One region of the Peribacillus asahii genome, then DNA from elsewhere that is predicted to be linked to it. Evidence: riboswitches for the same ligand, from Rfam matches in the RefSeq annotation. Region 1 holds a riboswitch; the other holds the start of a gene.

What was found. Region 1 has a riboswitch for preQ1 ahead of queC (7-cyano-7-deazaguanine synthase QueC). Riboswitches for the same ligand answer to the same signal wherever they lie in the genome.
Positions count from the first base shown of each region.
Region 2: another riboswitch for preQ1. It lies ahead of BAOM_RS02705 (QueT transporter family protein); the one in region 1 lies ahead of queC (7-cyano-7-deazaguanine synthase QueC).

Region 1 covers NZ_CP026095.1:1,728,355-1,735,846, forward strand. The annotation lists gene BAOM_RS08395 (acetolactate synthase large subunit) at 1-1,092, opposite strand, end outside; gene BAOM_RS08400 (YceG family protein) at 1,334-2,953, shown strand; gene BAOM_RS08405 (toxic anion resistance protein) at 2,972-4,051, shown strand; PreQ1 riboswitch class I at 4,118-4,160, shown strand; gene queC (7-cyano-7-deazaguanine synthase QueC) at 4,214-4,873, shown strand; gene queD (6-carboxytetrahydropterin synthase QueD) at 4,878-5,351, shown strand; gene queE (7-carboxy-7-deazaguanine synthase QueE) at 5,344-6,066, shown strand; gene BAOM_RS08425 (VUT family protein) at 6,071-6,610, shown strand; gene BAOM_RS08430 (spore germination protein) at 6,806-7,492, shown strand, end outside.
Region 2 covers NZ_CP026095.1:518,985-526,476, reverse strand. The annotation lists gene BAOM_RS02725 (aldehyde dehydrogenase family protein) at 1-982, opposite strand, end outside; gene BAOM_RS02720 (aminotransferase family protein) at 1,016-2,341, opposite strand; gene BAOM_RS02715 (sigma-54 interaction domain-containing protein) at 2,613-4,010, shown strand; gene BAOM_RS02710 (N-acetyltransferase) at 4,260-4,715, opposite strand; PreQ1 riboswitch class I at 4,941-4,985, shown strand; gene BAOM_RS02705 (QueT transporter family protein) at 4,994-5,479, shown strand; gene BAOM_RS02700 (RNA-guided endonuclease InsQ/TnpB family protein) at 5,876-7,003, opposite strand; gene BAOM_RS02695 (DUF3006 domain-containing protein) at 7,232-7,447, shown strand.

The DNA.
Region 1 (7,492 bases):
TTCTTGAATGATACGTTGAGGGCTCAGCGGACATGCGTCACTTGTTGTGTTAATCAGTTTATCATTCGTTATTGTTTCTTTTATATTACGATAAAATGGATCCATCTCATTTCTTTGGTGAATTTGAACCGTTAAACTCTGAAGATTTGCGGATAAATCACCAACAAGAGAGGCTTTTACGGGATAAAAGCTGTCTGTCTCAGCTCCATTTACATCAATATGAATAATCGGTGCCAGTAATTTATTCCACTTTTGTGGTCCGTATTCGATAGGGTCGTACCCGATGGTAATGACTAAATCAGCACGGGAAAAAGCTTGATTAACAAAATCCCCTTCAGGCAACCCAATTGTTTGTAAATGAAGAGGGTGATTTTCAGGAACAACGCCCTTTGCCATAAACGTTTCCGTAAAGGGGGATTGAAGCTTTTCGATAAACGTTATAATTTCGGTAGGAACATCTTCGCCTATCGCATTATTTCCTATTAGAACAAGCGGGAATTTTGCTTCATTAATGGCCATGGCGACATCAGATAAGGATTGGTTAGACGCGATGACTTTTTGGCTATCCAGTTCGTTTTGTAAAGGTTGCCCTTGTACGAGAGTGGAGGCAATATTATTTGGGAGTTCTATATGAATGGCTCCAGGTAAATTACTTGTCGCTAATGTAAATGCCTTAGCGACAACTTCGGGAATAACGGAACCATCGTGAATAGATGTATTCCATTTCGAAATCGGACGGTATAACTCGATAAGATTTAAATATTGGTGAGAACTTTTATGTTGCATCGTGAGGTCGGTCTGTGCTGTAATGGCGACTAACGGCATTCTATCCAAGGTAGCACAGGCAACACCTGTCACCATATTGGTAGCTCCAGGTCCAAGCGTTGACAGGCAAACGCCTGGTTTTCCTGTCAATTTGCCCATCATCCCAGCGATTAACGCTGCCCCTGTTTCATGTCTGCAAACGATAAACTTGATGGATGACTGATTTAGTGCATCTACTAAATCAATATTTTCTTCTCCAGGCACTCCAAATATGTATTCCACATTTTGTTTCTCTAAACATTTTACAAAAAGCTCAGCTGCTTTCAAAAAAACACCCCTTTCTACTTTAAATAATATTCACTTGTTAAAGTTCCACAAATATTCTGCTTTTATTTCAGGTTCTGTTAAAAATCGTATACATCAACAATATTCATTAACATAGCTTTATTTAAAGCTGCATACTGCTTATTTTCCGGGTAGCTATTCCTTAAAATTAAGCAAGTATTTACGAATACGTATATAATAGAAATAAGAGAAAAAGCCGGACATCTTGAGGGAAGGAGTGGCTATGGTGAATTATATAAACATTGAACCTGTATTATTTACATTGACAGAGGAGTGGTTAAAAGTATTTTTCGCTTCGGTGAAAGAAAGACCTTCCTATCTAATTAACGATTCAACTTATGGATTTCAACGAGTGGGCATTCGTGTATTGGGTACACCTCTGGATCAAGATGAGTATTATAATGCCTTATTCGAGATGAATCAAGAGAGTTCTCCCGTTCATGTGTTGAGCGAGGAGTTGGATAAGACGATTGATAATCAGATGATGAAATCGATTCAAGATATATTGGACGTGCATCAGCAAGAACCAAAAGGCCTTTCTATCAATCGGTTAATTGCTTTTATGTATGGAAAGCAATTAATCCCAAAGCATCATGATCCATCGCTTAATCGGCATATTCAATTATCTGTTATAAAAGTGATAGAGCATTTTCAGCAGCACCATTCTGCGGGCTTATTAACGCAAGAGTTTAGGCGCTTTCTTATTGACGTGGTGAAATGGTTAAAAAACCATTGGGCGAAGTGGGCTGAAACTGTCACGATAGGTGAGGATTTTCCGAAAGTCGTTTGGTATGGTGACATGAATGGCAGTCAAAAATATTTCCTAATGTTATTGATGGAGTTTGGCTGTGATGTGTTACTTTTTCATCCTGAAGGAAAGGATCTATTTGCGGAAATCGATCCAAATAATACACTCTCTATTCCTTATCAATATCGTCATACAGCAAAGTTAGAGCCCTTCCCGACACATCAAAGAGAACGCCAAACAACCGTTGCCTATCGAGCTAATAAACAACTAGAAATTATGATGCATGACCATGGCTCGGGCATTTATAAGCCATGGCAATTTAGAGATTATATCCCGTCCTCCATTACTTTACGTATGACATATGATGATGTGTTTATTTATGCGAGGGAAAAGGCGATGATTCGTCCAGAATTTAAGCTAGAAAATAATCGGGTACATATTCCTGTGATTTTTGCCAAAATTCAAGGGGTCTCGAAAGATCGGAAACAATATTGGGAACGTATGAGGGAGCTTATCGATGATTCATTAGCTTTGTGCATTCGCGAGTTTCCTTTTTCTCAAGCGACAAAAGCGAATTATCATTTTCATTATCAAAAGTCTTTAGAACAAGGGACGCTTTCTCCAGAAAAGATGGTCAACAGCAATTGGTGGCGCTATAAACATTTGCCGAATGGACTTCAAAACGCAATTGCTCATACGATTAAAGCGTACTGCGAACATCCTAAATTAAATAAAATAGCAGGAGAATCCGATTATGATCTTCAGTTATTTCTATTTAAACAGGCTAATATGATGCCGGAAGTAGTTCTCCAATTGCTGCAACAGTTTGATTATGCTCAAGAAATTCCCCGTCTGGTTCTTTATAATATGGAGAAGAATGGAGAGCCTTCTAGGGAAGATGCTGCCCTTCTTTTGTTTTTAAATGAATTTGGCTGTGATGTAATTTGGTATAATCCAGCCGGACATAACGATATTGAACAGTTTATTAATCCATCATTTTATGATGTTCATTGGTTAGAAGAAGTGGAATTTCAACAGGAGTTTCAAGAAAAAGAAGAATCGATTATTAAGAAGATTATTAAAAAAATATTTTAAGTATAGGAGTGGGATACCATGACAGCTGATTTACAACTTCAAAAACAAGAGTTAAATCCAAATACAGCGCAGCAATTACGTGCTCAATTACGCCAAGAACCACAAGTGTTGCAGTTAGTTCAATCGCTCGATATTAAAGATCAGCATCAATTATTAACGCTTGGAAAAGAACCAGCTGATAGTTTATCTCGTTTTGCAGATCGAATCTTACATTCGATGACGGTAACAAATATTGAGAAATCGAGCGACTTACTTAACCAATTAGAAAAATTAATGAAGCGCTTTGATCGAAATGAAATTATGAAAGAGCCTGGGTTTCTTGATAAATTATTCAAGCGTGCGAAAAAGACAATTGAAGATGTGTTTAAAAAATATCAAACGTTAGGCGGTGAACTAGATAAAATTAATGCCCAATTTGCGATTATGGAAGACGAACTAAAGCGTGCAAACAATGATTTAGAAGGACTGTATGAAGAAGATATTCAATACTACTTTGAATTAGAGAAATATGTCGTAGCAGCTGAAATGAAGCTGGAAGAGGTAAGAGATACACTGATTCCGCAGTATGAGGAACGTGTGAATACAGGAGATCAATTAGCGCGCATTGAATTAGAAGGATTACGAACAGTTCAAGAATTATTAGAACGGAAGATTGATGATTTAGAGAAAGCAAGAATGGTTGCTGTTGTTGCTGCGCCACAAATTAAGACAATGCAGCGTGGGAATAATGATTTAATGGCGAAAATCAATAGTAACTTTGTAACGGTGATTCCGATTTTTAAAATGGGGATTATTAATACGGTGTATGCGAAGCGTCAAAAATTACATTCTGATTCATTAAATGCTTTTGAAGAAAGAGCGAATCAAATGTTAACGGAAGTAACTTCAGATATCATGAATCAAAGTGTTGAAATTGCTCAGCGAACAGGCAGCTCCAGCATAAAAATGGAAACGATTGAGACGATGTGGACGACAATCGAAAAAGGAATTGTAGAGTATAAGAGAGTAAAAGAAGAGCAGTCGCTGCAGCGAGTGGAAGATAAGAAACGATTAGAAGCTCTTCAAGAAGAGGCGAAAAGGGTGCTATCGCAAGGGTAAAAAACGCTTGCATTACTTGCAGTTTCGCTATACTATAAGTGAGGAATTAAAATAATCTGCTAATGTGCAGAAGAGGTTCTAGCTACCCTCTTTAAAAAACTAAGAAGAAACAGTACTCTGTCTTAGGGTGCTGTTTTTTCGTTATAAAGGAGTTTTTTAGGAATGAAAAAGGAAAAAGCAGTGGTTGTATTTAGTGGTGGTCAGGATAGTACGACATGTTTGTTCTGGGCATTAGAAAGATTTGCTGAAGTTGAGGCGGTCACATTTGATTATAATCAGCGTCATCGACTGGAAATTGAGTGTGCACAAAATATTGCAAATGAGCTTGGTATCAAGCATCATATTTTAGATATGTCTTTGTTAAATCAACTCGCTCCAAATGCGTTGACTCGTGATGATATTGAGGTAAAGGATGGTGAAGATGGTGAATTACCTTCGACGTTCGTGCCAGGACGTAATTTACTATTTCTTTCGTTTGCCGGTGTGATTGCGAGCCAAATCGGTGCGAAACATATTGTCACTGGTGTATGTGAAACAGATTTCAGCGGCTATCCAGATTGTCGCGATGTGTTTATTAAATCGTTAAATGTGACATTGAATTTATCAATGGACAATTCGTTTGTCATTGATACACCGTTAATGTGGTTGAATAAAGAAGAAACTTGGGAGCTTGCCGATCAGTTAGGCGCATTTGAATTTGTTCGTGAAAAAACATTAACGTGTTATAACGGAATCATTGCGGATGGATGTGGGGAATGCCCGGCTTGTAAGCTTAGACAAAAAGGCCTTGTAGACTATTTAAGTAAACGGAAGGAGTCTTAAAGGCATGTATGGATTTCGAATTGTTGATAAGCTCCAGAAACTAGATCAAGATATACAAAGAAATCAATTAAACTATCATAAGAAGCGCGTTCTTGTAAGTAAAGAATTCACATTTGATGCCGCTCACCATCTTCATTGTTATGAAGGAAAATGTAAAAACTTGCATGGTCATACGTATCGAGTTGTCTTTGGCTTAAGCGGATTTACTGATGCCCGCGGTTTGATGATGGATTTCGGTGATATTAAACAGATATGGAAAGATAAAATTGAAATTTATTTAGATCACCGCTATTTAAATGAAACGCTGCCATTGATGAATACAACGGCAGAGAATATGGTCGTTTGGATATATGAAAAAATGGCGGATGCCCTGCGTGAAGAGCCTCAATATAAAGGAGCTCGGGTAGAATTTGTTCGACTATTTGAAACGCCAACGAGCTATGCGGAAGCAAGACGGGAGTGGATGGAAGATGAGTAAAATTCCCGTTATGGAGATTTTTGGACCTACCATACAAGGGGAAGGTTCTATGATTGGACAAAAAACGATGTTTGTACGTACAGCTGGCTGTGATTATTCTTGTTCCTGGTGTGATTCAGCTTTTACATGGGATGGAAGTGGGAAAGAATACATTACTCAGATGACCGCGGAAGAAATCTGGGATGAACTGAAAAGAATCGGTGGAGATGGTTTTTCCTTTGTTACGATTTCGGGCGGCAATCCAGCTTTACTGAAAAATCTAGGCAGTTTAGTTGCGCTCTTAAAAGAACAGGGGATAAAAATGGGCGTGGAAACACAGGGAAGCAGATGGCAGGATTGGTTTTATGAAATCAATGAGCTGACGATTTCTCCTAAGCCGCCTAGCTCGGGAATGAAAACAGATTTCGGGATACTTGATGAAATCTTCACTAAGTTGCAAAACAATCAACACCATGTTTCGCTTAAGGTTGTGATTTTTAATGATGAAGATTATGAGTATGGAAAAGCGATGCATCATCGCTACCCGGACATTCCGTTCTTTTTTCAGGTTGGAAATGATGATAGTACGACGACGGACGATTCTAGATTGATTAGTAGACTTCTACAAAAATATGATTGGTTAATTGATAAAGTTGTGCAAGATCAGACTGTTACAAATGTGAAGGTGCTCCCGCAGTTGCATACGTATATTTGGGGCAATAAACGAGGAGTATAAAGATATGAGAATATTATTCTATTTACTATCGATTGTGACTGCGAACGTGGTAACGGCGGCTTTTGCACCGCTCCAATTTGGTGTATTTATCGTACCGATGGGAACCTTGTTAATTGGAGCAACATTTATCTTTCGGGATCTTGTTCAAAATAAATATGGTCGAGCGAAGACATATGGATTCATTGTGACAGCGCTCATTTTATCAGCAGCTGTATCGTTTACATTAGGGGATACATTATTAATTGTTGCAGCCTCCGCACTTTCATTTATCGTTGCGGAATCTGCGGATACAGAAATTTACTCGCGTTTGAAGTTACCGATGAGCTGGCGCGTATTCTATAGCGGAATTGTTGGCGGGTTTCTCGATTCGGTAATTTTCGTTGTGATTGGTTTAAGCCCATTTGGTGCAAACATTTTACCTTGGGAAGCTGTACCTGCTGCTATTGTAGGGCAAATTATTGTCAAAACAATTGTTCAAATGATTGGTGCGTTCATCTTGAATCAGGTATATGTTCGTTTAGAGAAGAAAACTGTCGTTAATTAATATAGTGAAGAGGCTCAGTCTTATGACTGAGCCTTTTCTCATTCACCCTAATCGCCTGTCCGTTCTTTATGAAGAAAATCACTAGTACAGTGGAGAATCAGGAAATTTCTTAATGGTTTTGTATAAATTACCCTTAATGAAGAACTATAGAAAAAGAGAGCTTATAGTCACCTGCAAAAAAATGGGGGAAGCAACTTGATTCGAAATATAAATAAACTTTTAAGGAAACCCAAGCCCAAAAAGAATAATTTACAAAACGAACAGGAACAGCAGAATTCTAAGCCAGAAGATTTCCTTTCTGATAATTTCGATAAAAATATCGAAACTTTTCGTTTAGTTTATGATCGTTGTTCAGATGTTGTTTTCCGTACGTTTTTACTTTTTGGAAAAACGAGAGCGACCATTATTTATATAGAGGGTATTACGAACGTCGAAGGGATGGAGGAGTTCGTTCTATCGCCGCTCATTAAGGAAACAGCAAGCGAAACTCAGCCCTTAAATGAACTTTTTGAAAATAAATTGCCTATTTCTAAAGTAAAAAGAATGCATACAGTTGCCGAGTGTATCGAATCCATTTCATCTGGAAATCCTATCCTTCTCTATGAAGGGGAAAGTGCTGGTTTTTCTTTAGGATTAGCCAAATGGGAAAAGCGCGGGATTGAAGAACCTGTGGCAGAGGTAGGAATCAGGGGGCCGCGAGAGGGATTCAATGAATCTTTAGAGGTAAGTACATCTCAATTACGCCGCATTATTAAAAGTCCTGCTCTTAAAATACAATCGATGAAAATCGGAAGTTATACACAGACGACTGTTGCCATTGCCTATATTGATGGACTTGTAGATCAAACACTGATTGAAGAAATAACGAATCGATTGAAGCGA
Region 2 (7,492 bases), 1.2 Mb from region 1:
TAGAGGCTACCGGTCCCATATTTACTGTTTCGTCTAGTCCATCTCCCACTTTAATTTGCTTTACTTCAGTCAATAGCTTGTCTACAAATGTATCGTAAATAGACTGCTCTACATACACTCGGCTTGTTGCTGTACAGCGCTGACCTGTTTGCTTCATAGCTCCTTCAATCGTCAGCTTAGCCGCCAAATCTAAATCAGCATCCGCTAGAACAACAGCAGGATTTTTCCCTCCAAGCTCTAGTTGGAATTTTTTGTTTTGTGCCACTGCTTTAGAAGCAATCTCTTGCCCAACTTGATTAGAGCCGGTAAAGGTAACCGCTGCTGTATCCGGATGCTCAACAAGTGCATTCCCCACTTTCGCTCCGCTTCCCATGACCAAATTCAAAACTCCTTCAGGTAAACCCACTTTTTCAAATACTTCCGCAATTTTTACCGCTGTAATCCCTGATTCCCGAGCAGGCTTCCAGACAACCGTATTTCCGTAAACGAGAGCCGGTGCTATTTTCCATATCGGAATCGCCACAGGGAAATTCCATGGTGTAATGACAGAAACAACGCCTAAAGGAACCCTGAGCGAATACAGCGTATTTTGAGGATTAATAGAGGGAAGAAGTTCCCCCGTCTTCCTCATCCCTTCCTGTGCAAAATAACGTAAAATCATCGCAGCTCTAGCAACTTCACCTTTCATTTCTACGAATCTCTTGCCCATCTCTTTTGTAGCTATTTCTGCTATTTCTTCAGTCTGCTGCTCTAAAAGGTCAGCTGCTTTTCGCAAAAACTCTCCCCGTGTCACGGGAGAGAGCTGCTTCCATTGAAGAAAGGCTTGTTTAGCATGTATAACAGCACTGTCTACTTCCTCAACTGTAGAAACAGTTGTCGTTCCTAAACATTCAGATGGATTCGCTGGATTATAATGCTTATATGTCTCTCTGCTCTTCGATTCAGTCCACTTTCCTCCAATGTAATTTAAATAATCCATCATCCTTCTCCCTTCCTCTCCTGTTTCCTCGTCCTCTTAAAAAAGCTCCTTTTCAACTGCTAACATCGTTTCATCTAAAATATCAATCATTCTTTCAATCTCTGCTTTATTAATGACTAAAGGAGGAGCAAAGACGAGCGTATCTTGATCAAAAGTAACAGTACGGATAATTAATCCACGTTTCGCAGCTTCCTCTGCAAGTTTAGGAGAGAGTGGTGTTTCAAAGCTTGCCCCAGTCAATTTATCTTTGACAATTTCAATGCCGCCAATTAATCCAAGCGCTCGAACCTCGCCAACAATTCGATGATTGCTTTGTAAATATTTAAAGCCCTTCAGTAATTCCTCACCCATAAGTTTTGCATTTTCCACTAAATTTTCCCGTTCAATAATTTCAATATTTTTTAAAGCAACGCTACAAGCCGTCGGATGGCCACTGTACGTATAACCATGTAGAAGCGTCCCTTTCGACAGTTCCTTCAAATCATCAAACATCTTTTCGGAGAATAGAACGCCTCCTAACTGGGCATATCCGCTCGAAACTCCTTTTGCAAAGCACATCATATCCGGTACCACTCCATAATGATTAACGCCAAACATCGTTCCAGTTCTTCCAAATCCTGTAATAACTTCATCTACAATCATTAGGATACCATATTCATCACAGATTTTTCTTACTTCTTGTAGATATCCCTCTGGCGCGATATTTACACCGCCTGCACCTTGCACAGGTTCTGTAATAAAAGCTGCAATTGTTTCAGGACCTTCTTGTTCAATGGCTTCACGTAACGCTTCACTAGAGGTACCATCTACATGATAAAAGTCTGGTGTAATCGAGTTTGTGAAATCACGGAACGGCTTTAAGCCTGTTGCACTTGTCGCTCCCATAGCTACCCCATGATAGGACTGTGTACGAGATATAATTTTTTGGCGATTCGGCTGCCCTTTTAAAATCCAATAATGGCGAGCTAATTTAAATGCAGTATCATTAGACTCAGATCCACCAGAAGTAAAGAAAACAGCATTTAAATCTCCTGGAGCAATCGATGCAAGTTTCGAAGCTAATCGAATGGCCGGCTCATTACTAATTGTTCCGAAACATGAACTAAATGCTAGTTTTGACATTTGCTCTTGAGCCACTTGTGCCAGCTCCTCTCGCCCATGTCCAATATTCACATTCCAAAGTGAGCTCATCCCATCAATCACTTGTTTTCCAGTAATATCAGTTAAATAGATTCCTTTGCCCTCTGTAAAAATAAAACTCGGTCCATTTGCTTGCTGCTGGGCAATCGATGATGTTGGATGAATAAAATGTTTTTTATCTAACTCCATCAATTCTTTGTCTACCTTTACGTCTTTTAACATTTACAACACCCTCTCTAAAAAATATGTGGATATATAAAATATTTAAGCAAGATTCATGCCAAAAGGAATTTATGTAAAAATTATGTAAAAACAAGGCGATTCAGTCTCTCATTCTATGAAAACAATCCATTTTCGAATCAAAAATGGGAATTTATGATTCATTTCTTGATTGTTACCGCCTTTATAATTTATATTTGAATCATAACCATAAATTGGATTGTAAATTTCTTAATAAAGGCTTAACAAAAAAAGACGAAAGAGAGGGGAAATTATGAATTATGCTACCGTTAACACCATTTTAGATACAATTATCCATACTTCGAATAACAATATTACTGTCACCGATGAGAAAGGATATATTTTGTATACAAACCCCCAACACTGGGCTGTTTATGGAATCGAGCTCGATCAATATGTCGGAAAATCTGTTTATGAGCTTGAAGCAGAAGGAATTCTTTCTCCATCTATTACCGCGATGGTACTTAACGAAAAAAAATCAATTGAAGTGATGCAGCATACGATAACAGGAAAAGTAGTGATGGCCACTGCCTACCCGATTTTTAACGATGATGGAAAGATTATTTTAGTGATTAGCTATGCCCAAGATCAAACAGAGATTAATAACCTTCAACATCAATATGAGCAATTAAAGAGAAAAATAGAAAGCTATCAAACAGAAGTTAAGGAGCTGCGTGGGAAAGCAGGGGTTATTTACCGCAGCAAAAAAATGGAGCACATTGAAAAAACGCTTCATCGGGTTGCTGAGTCAGATGCAACTGTGTTGTTTTTAGGAGAGTCAGGTGTCGGAAAAAGTATGTTTGCTCGCAAACTGCATAACCAAAGCTATCGCAAAAAGGAACCTTTTATTGAAGTGAATTGTAGTACCATACCCGAAAGTTTATTCGAAGCAGAAATGTTTGGCTATGAACCAGGATCTTTTACTGGTGCCCTAAAGCAAGGGAAACAAGGATTAATTGAACAAGCCCATAATGGGACTTTGTTTTTAGATGAAATTGGAGAGCTGCCTTTGGCCATTCAAGTAAAATTATTAAAGGTGTTGCAGGAAAAAAAATTCACAAGAATTGGAGGAACGAAGGAGTACCATATTGATTTCCGCCTTGCAGCGGCTACTAATCAACATTTAGAAGAAATGGTTCAAAAGGGGACATTCCGGCTTGATTTATATTATCGATTAAGCGTCATTCCACTTTATATTCCTTCTTTACGTGACCGAAAAGAGGATATTGCTTTATTAATTAATCACTATCTCGAATTAATTAATAAGAAGTATAAGACAAATAAAAAATTACATTCCTCGACATATGAAGCTTTAATTCAGTATACATGGCCTGGGAATGTACGCGAATTAGAAAATCTTATTGAACGACTTATTTTAACTACTGATGAAACAATGATTTTCCCAAGTGCTCTTCCTTCTTCTATCATAGATCAAAGCTCGACTTCACAAAAAGAACCCTCTCTTATTATTGAACAAACAATGATTGAAAGTTATGATCTTAAAACTATTTTAGAAAAAGTAGAAAAATGGACCATTTCCAAAGCGTATCAACAATGCAAATCAACATATAAAATGGCTGCCTTTCTTGGCATCAGCCAACCGTCCGTCATTCGTAAACTCAAAAAGTATAAAAATCAGCTCCTTCCTTAAACACAGAACAAAAGCGAAAGCGCCTTGTTCTGCGACAGCTGCTTACAAGCTAGAAGATGAAGTCGCTCTTGGACTTCATCGGCTGGGCAGGCCGCAACCTTGAGAAACTAGAGGCTGAAAGCGCTTATCCACAATTTAAGCATTTTATAACTTCCTAAACAACGAAAGAACCACCTCTCAAAAATATTCGAAGGTGGTTGTTAATTGATTCCTTTATCAATCAAAGAAGCATACTAAATAGCAACTCTTTTACAGATATATAGCCATAGCAATTTCATCACAAGTTGGGAACTTGCTGCAATTCAAACAGTCCTTCCACACTTTTTGAGGCATCTCATCTTTCTGAATCACCTGAAATCCGCATTTTTCAAAAAATGTAACTTGATAAGTAAGAGAAATGAGCTTTTTAATTTCAATTTTTCTTGTTTCTTCTACAATCTGTTCAACAAGTAATTTGCCTATCCCTCTTCCCTTTGCCTCTTCAGCTACGACAAGCGAGCGAATCTCTGATAAATCTTTTCCTAATATATGAAGACTCGCTGCCCCTACAACCTGATCATCAATAGTTGCCACGCAGATAGCCTGAAGATTTTCATACAATGACTCGCGGGTACGCGGGAGCAAAAGACCTTGTTGAGCATACATATTAATCAAGCTATAAATAGCCTCTACATCACTTGCTTTAGCCTTCCGAATGTTCACCATATTAATCTCACCTTTTTTTTAGAAACTATGATTAAAATCATACTTTAGATTTCAGAAAAGTCAATAAAGCAATCATGGAAATCATAATTTTCTATTAATATACAATGAAATGACTCAGAATTATTTCCTTTATCATTGCTCTATCTATGGAAATAAACACTAGTCCCTTATTCTATTGACGAAATAAGCTTACATCCTATACTATTAATCATTGAGCGTTCACTCAAAAACGTGGTTCGAAACCATCCCACGATAAAAAACTAGGGAGAGAGTCAACAATGAATAGCAGAACATTAATAGTCAATGGAATTTTAGCAGCCCTGTATGTGGCTGTCTCACTTGTGATTAACCCAATTGCTTTTTCCGCAATTCAGTTTCGGATTCCTGAACTGTTTAATCATTTGATTGTATTCAACAAAAAGTATATTTACGGAATTGTAGCTGGGGTGTTTATTACCAATTTATTTTCCCCAATGGCTGCTTACGATTTAATTTTTGGCGTTGGACAGTCCTTACTAGCACTACTCATTGTGATTTTTGCTTCACGTTATATTAAGAATATTAAAGTGTTGATGATCATTAATATTCTCGTATTCACATTCACGATGTTTATGATTGCGCTTGAACTTCATCTTGCACTAGGATTTCCGTTCTGGCTTAGCTGGTTCACAACAGCGGTTGGAGAGTTTACCGTCATGCTAATCGGAGCTCCTATTATATATGCCATGAATAAACGCATTCAATTTTCAAAATGGATTTCCTAAATAGAAAAAGGCTGTCAATACTTCGTCCGTTCGAAGATGACAGCTTTTTTTCATACCTGCCCTTCAATAAATATGTAAATTTTTAATATCTTCACATTTTCTTAATTTACTAAAATGTGTACTTTTTTCAAATTCCTACTCAATATATTAACACGTAATCACATTACTCTAACTATTTCAAAACAGTTCTAAAATATTTATAAAGACGGTGAAATAGTCAACAACCCGCTACTTAACGACCTTACGGTCTGTTTGAAGTGGGGGCTTGCGTCTGTCAGAGTTTGACAGTGCTTCTACCCTCATAGAGAGCAACTACGCTTGTTCCTCCCCAGTAGTACGAACGAGCAATCTCTCCTACCTTAGCCTGGTGGAACATAAGGACGGTTGACTTCGCCCCTACCGCAAGAGCTGTACTCTTGCGGTAACTACACCAATATGTTCAATGCCTTTACGGTGTAGATTCATAGCGCCAATACGATCATCATTTGATTGGTATTGGCAATTTTTACACTTAAAAGTGTGTAGTGTTTTATTGCGATTCGCTTTCTCAACGTGTCCACATTTAGGGCAAGTTTGAGAAGTATATTTTGGGTCTACCGCAATCACCTTATGTCCATTCAATTCAGCTTTATACTCAAGCATTTGACGGAACTGGTAGAAAGCCCAAGACACCGAAACATAGCGGTTTTTCACTCGTACTTTTTCAGTCTCGGTACGAACACCTGTCAAATCTTCTAAAACAAACATAGTACCTCTAGGGTATTTATCAACGAGTGCCTTTGTAATTTGATGGTTTACATCCGTTACATAACCGTTTTCTCTTGAACCAATTTGTTTTAGTTTCTTACGAGCAGATGGTGTTTGTCGCATTTGGAGTTGTTTGCGAGTAGCTTTAAACTTACCACGCTTATGCTTAACAATGTTGCCATTATAGAAAGTGGTTTTACCTTGACTATCATAAGTAGTAGCAAGAAAGTTAATTCCTAAGTCAATACCGACAATACTATTTACATCTGCTAGGCCTAATACTGGGTACTCTTTTGTCATCGGGATATGCAAGAACCACTTCTTGTACTTATGCACTAATTTAGCAGTGCCAAATTTCCAAGTACCATTGAAGTATTTCTTCATAGCCTTACGCTCATAATTTAGCTTTAGACGACCATCCAATGTATTTACGCTAAATTGATTTTTAGTTAGTGAGTAATCACGATTCCATACAAGGTCATATTCAGGAAGTTTAAATTCAATCAAAGACCATTCATGTCCATTCGATTTAGCCGACTTGTAACGAGCGATTACGGTTTTCATCACGGATTGAGCCATTTGACTTTTTAGTCCAAATTGATTTCGCAAATCAGAATAATACAAGTTATTAAGACTTGTTTGGTTTAGGTTTTTTGTTTCAAATATGTGTTTCGATAACCAATTACAAGCTTTGCGATAAGCACTAGTCGTTATCCTTAAACTTTGAGTTTGATTATCGGAAACATAGATTTGTATCTTTGCAGTAATGGTAGACATTATTTTCACACCACCTTTCACTAACTAAATTATACCAATTTTTAGTGAAAGTAAATAACTTAAACAGAGGAAGGAGGAGGCAAGGCGGAAGTTTCAGATACTTGATATGGCACAAAATCTTACGATTTTCACCGTACCATACCGTATCTGACGGCAATTCCTCCCCAACTTATCGTTGGGCTAACGCCCTTCACACGATTGAAGTAGGGGTATCCTTGCCGATTTTGGATGAAAAAAGGAATTATTGATCGATTTGAGGAAGATTTTGCAGTCGTTGAATTTAACGATACAATGGAGGATATTCAAAAGGCTAAATTGCCAAAAGAAGCCGCTGTTGGCGATGTTCTTGTATTCGATGGCGATAAAATCACTATCGATACAAAGGAAACAGCAAAGTTGAAGCAGGAAATTGAAGATTTAATGGATGAGCTATTTGACGATTGACGGCTAGCCCTGCTTTAAAGCCGGGGTTTATAATTTCCCTTTCCT